2 linked regions of the Paraburkholderia bryophila genome follow. Each later gene encodes a partner of the first gene's protein in a complex. Links are inferred from orthologs where the notes say so. Each region holds a gene or a part of one and is shown in the gene's direction. Other genes may lie near its edges. The genes, in order: dapF and GGD40_RS15140.

Region 1 (3,123 bases):
CGCCCTGAACGGAGGGACGGCATGCTGAGTCTGCTTGGCGGCCATCTGGCGATCGGCCTGCTCAAATTTCTGGCACTACTGCCTTACGGTTTCGTGGCACGACTGGGCGACGGACTTGGCTGGCTGCTTTATCAGATTCCCAGCAATCGCAAGCGCGTCGTCCACATCAACCTGAGCCTGTGTTTCCCGGAGTGGAGCGCGGAGCACCGCGAAGAGATCGCGCAGAAACACTTCCGCCACGCGATCCGCAGCTACGTGGAGCGCAGCGTCCAGTGGTTCGGCTCGGCGGAGAAGTTGAAGAAACTCATTCAGGTGGACAGCGAGGTCGACCTGCTGGATCCGGACATGCCGCCCACGCTGTTGCTTGGCGCGCATTTCGTCGGCATCGAGGCCGGCTCCGTGTTCATCAACTACTCGCTGCACCGGCAGTGCGGCGCGCTCTACCAGCCGATGTCCAACAAGGTGCTCGACGACGTGGCGAAAGCGGCTCGCGGCCGCTTCGGCTCCGACATGGCGAGCCGCGCCGACAGCGCTCGCATCGTGCTGCGCTGGCTGCGCGACCGCAAGCCGGTGATGCTGGGCGCCGACATGGACTACGGCATGCGCAACTCCACCTTCGTGCCGTTCTTTGGCGTACCCACCTGCACGCTCACCGCGGTGGGCCGACTGGCGGAAGTCGGGCATGCACAGGTCGTACCGTTCATCGGCGAGGTGCTGCCGAACTACAAGGGTTACCGGCTGAAGGTATTCAAGCCGTGGGAGAACTACCCCACCGGCGACGACGAAGCGGACGCCCGTCGCATGAACGCCTTCCTGGAAGAGCAGATTCCGCTGATGCCCGAGCAGTACTACTGGGTGCACAAGCGCTTCAAAACCCGGCCGCCGGGCGAACCCAGCGTGTATTGAACGCAGGCGCGGGCGCGTCACTTACAATAGCGTGATGAAACTGAAATTCACCAAAATGCACGGCGCGGGCAACGACTTCGTCGTGCTCGACGGCTACACCCAACCGGTCAACCTGACGCCGGCGCAGGTGCGCGCGCTCGCGGACCGGCATTTCGGCGTCGGCGCCGACCAGTTGTTGCTGGTGGAAAAGCCCACCATCGCAGGCGTCGACTTCAGATATCGCATCTTCAATTGCGACGGCGGTGAAGTCGAACATTGCGGCAACGGCTCGCGCTGTTTCGTGAAGTTCGTTCACGACACGGGTCTGACCGACCAGCGCACGGTGCGTGTGCAGGTACAGAACGGCACTCTCACGCTGACCATGCAGGAAAACGGCGAGGTGCTGGTCGACATGGGCGCGCCGGTGTTCGACCCGGAGCGCGTGCCGTTCGCCACCAAGGGCCTCGAAGGCCGTCGCGAAGGCGCGGACACGCTGTGGCCGCTCGACGTAAACGGCACGACGCGCTGGATTTCAGTCGTGTCCATGGGCAATCCGCACGCGGTCCAGGTGGTCGACGACGTCGAAGCGTTTCCGGTGCTGGTCGAAGGCCCGGTGATCGAGCGTCACGCGCGCTTTCCGCAGCGCGTGAACGCGGGCTTCATGCAGATCGTCGGCCGTAGCGAGATCAAGCTGCGTGTGTTCGAGCGCGGCGCCGGCGAAACGCTGGCGTGCGGCACGGGCGCGTGCGCGGCGGTCGCGGCCGGAATCCGGCGCGGTTTGCTCGAAGCGCCGGTGCTTGTGCATACGCATGGCGGCAAGCTGACCATCACGTGGGACAGTGCGAAAGCCGACGAGCCGTTGCTGATGGCCGGCCCTGCGGCGACCGTCTTCGAAGGCGAGATTGAGCTGGCCGATTAGTTAGCTGCCTGAATCCATTGACCGAAGCGCCGCCCCAAGGCGTCGCCCCGTAGTCCTTTAGCCGAAACCATGAACGATCGCGAAGTCGCCGAATACCTGCTCGCCAACCCCGAATTCTTCGCCGACCACGCGGAGACACTCGCGACCATCCGGCTCGCGAACCCGCACGGCAAAGCCGCGGTGTCGCTGCAGGAACGGCAGATGGAAATGCTGCGCGACAAGAACAAGCATCTCGAACGCCGCCTCGCCGAACTGCTGCGCTACGGCCACGAGAACGACAGCATCGCGTCGAAATTCAACCGCTGGACCATTCGCGTGATGGCCGAGCGCGATCCGTACGCGTTGCCGCGCACGATCGCCACCGGTTTGCGCGATATCTTCGACGTGCCGCAAGCCGCGCTGCGCGTGTGGGACGTGGCCGAGCCTTATGCACAAGCCGACTTCGCGCGCCACGTCGGTGAAGAAGTGCGGATTTTCGCCAATAGCCTGACCACGCCGTATTGCGGCGCGAACACCGGCTTCGAAGCGGCGCAGTGGCTGGTGCCGTCCGCGAATGCGACGACTGCCGCGCCTGAAGAAAGCGCGTCCGGCGCAGCGCCGTCCGAAGCCGCGCACGTCACCGAGTCGATCGCGCTGCTCGCGTTGCGCGACCCCGAGGGCAAGGAAGAAGCACCGACCTTCGGCCTGCTGGTGATGGGTTCCGCCGACGCGCGCCGCTTCCACGACGGCATGGCGACCGATTTCCTGACGCAGATCGGCGCGCTGGCCAGCGCCGCGCTGAGCCGTTTGCTGCCGCGCTGAGCGCCGATCGTGCAACCGATCCGCTACCGCCGCCCAAGCCGCCCCAGCCGCTAAAAGCCCATCGTGACCGAAACCGACCCGATCGCCGCCTATCTGTCGAATCTCGAACATGAGCGGCGGCTGTCGGCGCATACGCTACGCGCTTATACCCACGAACTCGACGAACTTCGGCTGCTGGCCAAAGGTCGGCCGCTGCAAAGCCTGACCGCGGTGGATATTCGCGGCGCTGTGTCCCGCGCGCATTCGGGCGGCCTGACGGCGCGTTCGATCAGTCACCGGCTGTCGGCATGGCGCGCGTTTTACCGCTGGCTCGCCGGCCGCGTCGATCTGCCGGCCAACCCGGTCGCGACCGTGCGCGCGCCGAAGCAGCCGAAAACGCTGCCCAAAGCGCTGTCCGTCGACGACGCCACGCGCCTGATGGAAAGCCCACCGCCCGCATCGCTCGAAGGGTTGCGCGATCATGCAATGCTCGAACTGTTCTACTCGTCGGGTCTGCGACTGTCGGAACTGGTCGGCCT
Region 2 (3,223 bases), 670 kb from region 1 along the record:
GGCGTGCCGAAGGTCTCGACGATTTCAGCCTCGGTTGCCATGCGGAATTCGGCCAGACCCGGCAGCTTGCTCGCCTTGATTTCGTTCAGGTCGTGATCGCCGCGCAGCATCAGCAACCAGATGGTCGGCTCGGCGCCTTCGTTTTCGGTCGCGAGAATGATCGACTTGATGGTGCGCTCGAGCGGAATGTTCAACAGTTCGGCGACGGCCTCGCACTTCGCCTTGCCCGGCGTGGCGGTTTTCGTCAGCGCTTCGGCAGGCGCCGCGCGTTGCGCGTACAGCGGCAACGCTTCGGCCGCTTCGACGTTCGCCGCGAACTCAGAGGTCGGGCAGTAAGCGATCGCGTCTTCACCGGTGTCGGCGATCACGTGGAATTCGTGCGAACCGCTGCCGCCGATCGAACCGTTGTCCGCCGCCACCGCGCGGAAGTCCAGACCGAGGCGCGTGAAGATGCGCACGTACGCGTCGTACATCTTGCGATACGACTCGCGCAGACCTTCCGCGTCTTTGTCGAACGAGTACGCGTCTTTCATGATGAATTCGCGACCGCGCATCACGCCGAAACGCGGACGGATCTCGTCGCGGAACTTCGTCTGGATCTGGTAGAAATTCACCGGCAGCTGGCGGTAGCTCTTGATCTGATTACGCGCGATGTCCGTGACCACTTCTTCGTGGGTCGGTCCGATCACGAAATCGGTTTGCTTGCGGTCTTTGAAACGGAGCAGCTCGGGGCCGTACTTTTCCCAGCGGCCCGACTCCTGCCACAACTCGGCCGGTTGCACGGCCGGCATCAGCAGTTCGATCCCGCCGGCCCGGTTCATTTCTTCACGCACGATGGCTTCCACCTTGCGGATCGAACGCAGGCCGACCGGCAGGTAGTTGTAAATACCGCCGGCCACGCGACGGATCATGCCGGCGCGCACCATGAGCTTGTGGCTGACGATCTCGGCGTCGGCGGGCGCTTCTTTCAGCGTGCCGATAAAGAAACGGGAAGCTTTCATTCAGATTTTCCAAAAGCGGCGGCTCCGGAAGGACCGCCCGAAAGGTGAAAACGGTGGGGAATCGACACAGACCCGGCGCTCTGTCAGCCCGGTTCGCCCGACGCCTGGCACAGCGCCGCGTGCTCACGCCTTAGCGCGCTGTTGTGCGCCTCGGCACGCTTTTGCGCGCCGCCGAAGCTGCCGCGCAAAGCCTTCACACACGGGATAAGGCACGGAAAGACTGACAGGCTACCGCAAACGCGGGGCCTTTTGCGGCGAATCGTTCCAATCTGGTGCGAATCGGTGCGTCGGGTCCGTTATCTGTTTATAATCAAAGCAATTTTAAAGGATTCGAAGGTGGTTGTATGCTGGATCGTGAAGGCTTTCGCCCGAACGTCGGCATCATCCTCTTGAACGCGCACAACGAGGTGTTTTGGGGCAAACGGCTCCGTGAACATTCCTGGCAGTTTCCGCAAGGGGGCATCAAGTACGGAGAGACCCCCGTGCAAGCGATGTATCGGGAGTTACACGAAGAAACCGGGCTGCTTCCTGAGCACGTCAAGGTGATCGGTCGCACGCGCGACTGGTTGCGTTACGAGGTGCCTGACAAGTTCATCAAGCGCGAAGTACGCGGTCATTACCGCGGCCAGAAACAAATCTGGTTTTTGCTCCGGATGGTTGGACGCGATTGCGACATCTGCTTGCGCGCCACCGACCACCCTGAGTTCGATGCGTGGCGCTGGAACGAGTACTGGGTGCCCCTCGACTGTGTGATCGAGTTCAAGCGGGATGTGTATCAGTTGGCGCTGACGGAGCTATCCCGCTTCATGCGCCGGGCTGTGCCGCGTGCGGAAAAACCTGTCGGGCACCACGTGCCGCGTTATCCCCGGATAGCGTCGTCAATGGAGAGTCCGCCGGATTCCACGATAATGACGGTGACCTCCGTGACCACGGTGACATCTGTCAGCATCGAAACATCGGTTCACACCACGATCGCGTCCGATTGCGATTCGGGTTCCGGATCGGAGCCCGAGTTGGGCGCCGCGCCGGAGCATGAGGACGAGGGCGAATCTGCTCGCGAAACCGCCGGCTCGCTATTCCGCCCGGGCGCGCGCAATTAACAACGCTGTGCGGCTGTCCTGGCCGCCTCAACCGGCGCGGCTCACTGAGCCGCGCCGGTGTTTCGAGGAAATCATATTGAAAGCACTTGCTCTCGTCGTGGCGTGCGTCGCCACCGGCGCCCTGCTGGCTGGTTGCTCGAGCGCCGGCAAACCCACCAATAAAGACGACAGCGCGTTCGTCTACCTGCTGGACCGCCAGGGTAGCTGGGTTGAAAACAAGGTGGACACGTTGCCGCCGCTGCCGCAAGACGCGAATCTGCTGCCGTTCGCTGTTTCCGGTAATACCCCGCTGCAGTTTGCGGTCGACAAGAATTCGCTCACTGTAGGTACCGACGGCGTGGTTCGCCTTACCGTCGTCGTGACGAGCCCGAGCGGCGCACGTAATGTGATCTATGAAGGGATTCGCTGCGACACGTACGAATGGCGCCAGTACGCGGGCCTGAACGCGGATCACGACGGTTGGGACACCACGGTCGCGAACAATTTCACGCGTATCGAGGACGGTGCGCTGAACGCGTATCAGTCGGCGCTGTACCAAGATTATCTGTGCGCGAGCAAGATGCCTACGGGCAACGCTCAGCGGATTCTTGAAAATATCCGCTACAAGCGCACTGCGGCCTCGTTGATTCGCTGAGAGGGGTCGTGGTTCCTGAGCGCGCTGGTTGAAGTCTCAGCGCGTCGTGGATGTGAAAAAAGCCGTTTCAGCTTGTGCTGAAATGGCTTTTTTGTCTGCGCTGCTATTTGGTCTGTACTGCGCGCCCGCGCCGAATCTGCTGCGAGCCGACGTTATGCGTTGGGTTCAGACCAGGACCAGATTGTCGCGATGAATCAACTCGGGCTCGAGCATGTAGCCGAGCACGGACTCGATCTCGCCACTCGGGCGACGCTGAATCAGCTTGGTTTCCGCGCTGCTGTAGTTCGTCAAACCGCGCGCCACTTCCCGCCCCGCGGCGCTCAGGCAAGCAATCACCTCGCCGCGCGCGAACGCGCCCTGCACACCGACGATGCCTATCGGCAGCAAGCTCTTGCCGCCTTCGGTCAGTTTTTCGACCGCGCCGTCGTCGATCACGACGTGGCCGCGCACTTGCAGATGGTCCGCCATCCATTGCTTGCGGGCCGCCA

The links.
Region 2: the proteins of dapF (region 1) and GGD40_RS15140 are in contact, whole or in part, in a solved structure (PDB 5YGU), measured with the Escherichia coli proteins. The link is inferred for Paraburkholderia bryophila from one-to-one orthologs.

What each region holds. Positions count from the first base shown.
Region 1 is NZ_JACCAS010000001.1:2,705,741-2,708,863, forward strand. The notes cover bases 68-2,872. They hold dapF (diaminopimelate epimerase), read left to right. Parts: upstream 68-940; coding sequence 941-1,804; downstream 1,805-2,872. Other genes in these bases: GGD40_RS12010 (lipid A biosynthesis lauroyl acyltransferase), read left to right, coding at 68-906; GGD40_RS12020 (DUF484 family protein), read left to right, coding at 1,874-2,605; xerC (tyrosine recombinase XerC), read left to right, coding at 2,669-2,872. In the rest of the region: more of GGD40_RS12010, read left to right, coding at 22-67; more of xerC, read left to right, coding at 2,873-3,123. UniProt on the Escherichia coli protein: Involved in the succinylase branch of the L-lysine biosynthesis and in the biosynthesis of the pentapeptide incorporated in the peptidoglycan moiety. Catalyzes the stereoinversion of LL-2,6-diaminopimelate (L,L-DAP) to meso-diaminopimelate (meso-DAP).
Region 2 is NZ_JACCAS010000001.1:3,378,193-3,381,415, reverse strand. The notes cover bases 319-3,223. They hold GGD40_RS15140 (RNA pyrophosphohydrolase), read left to right. Parts: upstream 319-1,345; coding sequence 1,346-2,101; downstream 2,102-3,223. Other genes in these bases: proB (glutamate 5-kinase), read right to left, coding at 2,901-3,223; GGD40_RS15135 (CNP1-like family protein), read left to right, coding at 2,178-2,735; GGD40_RS15145 (proline--tRNA ligase), read right to left, coding at 319-1,001. Also shown: more of GGD40_RS15145, read right to left, coding at 1-318. UniProt on the Escherichia coli protein: Master regulator of 5'-end-dependent mRNA decay.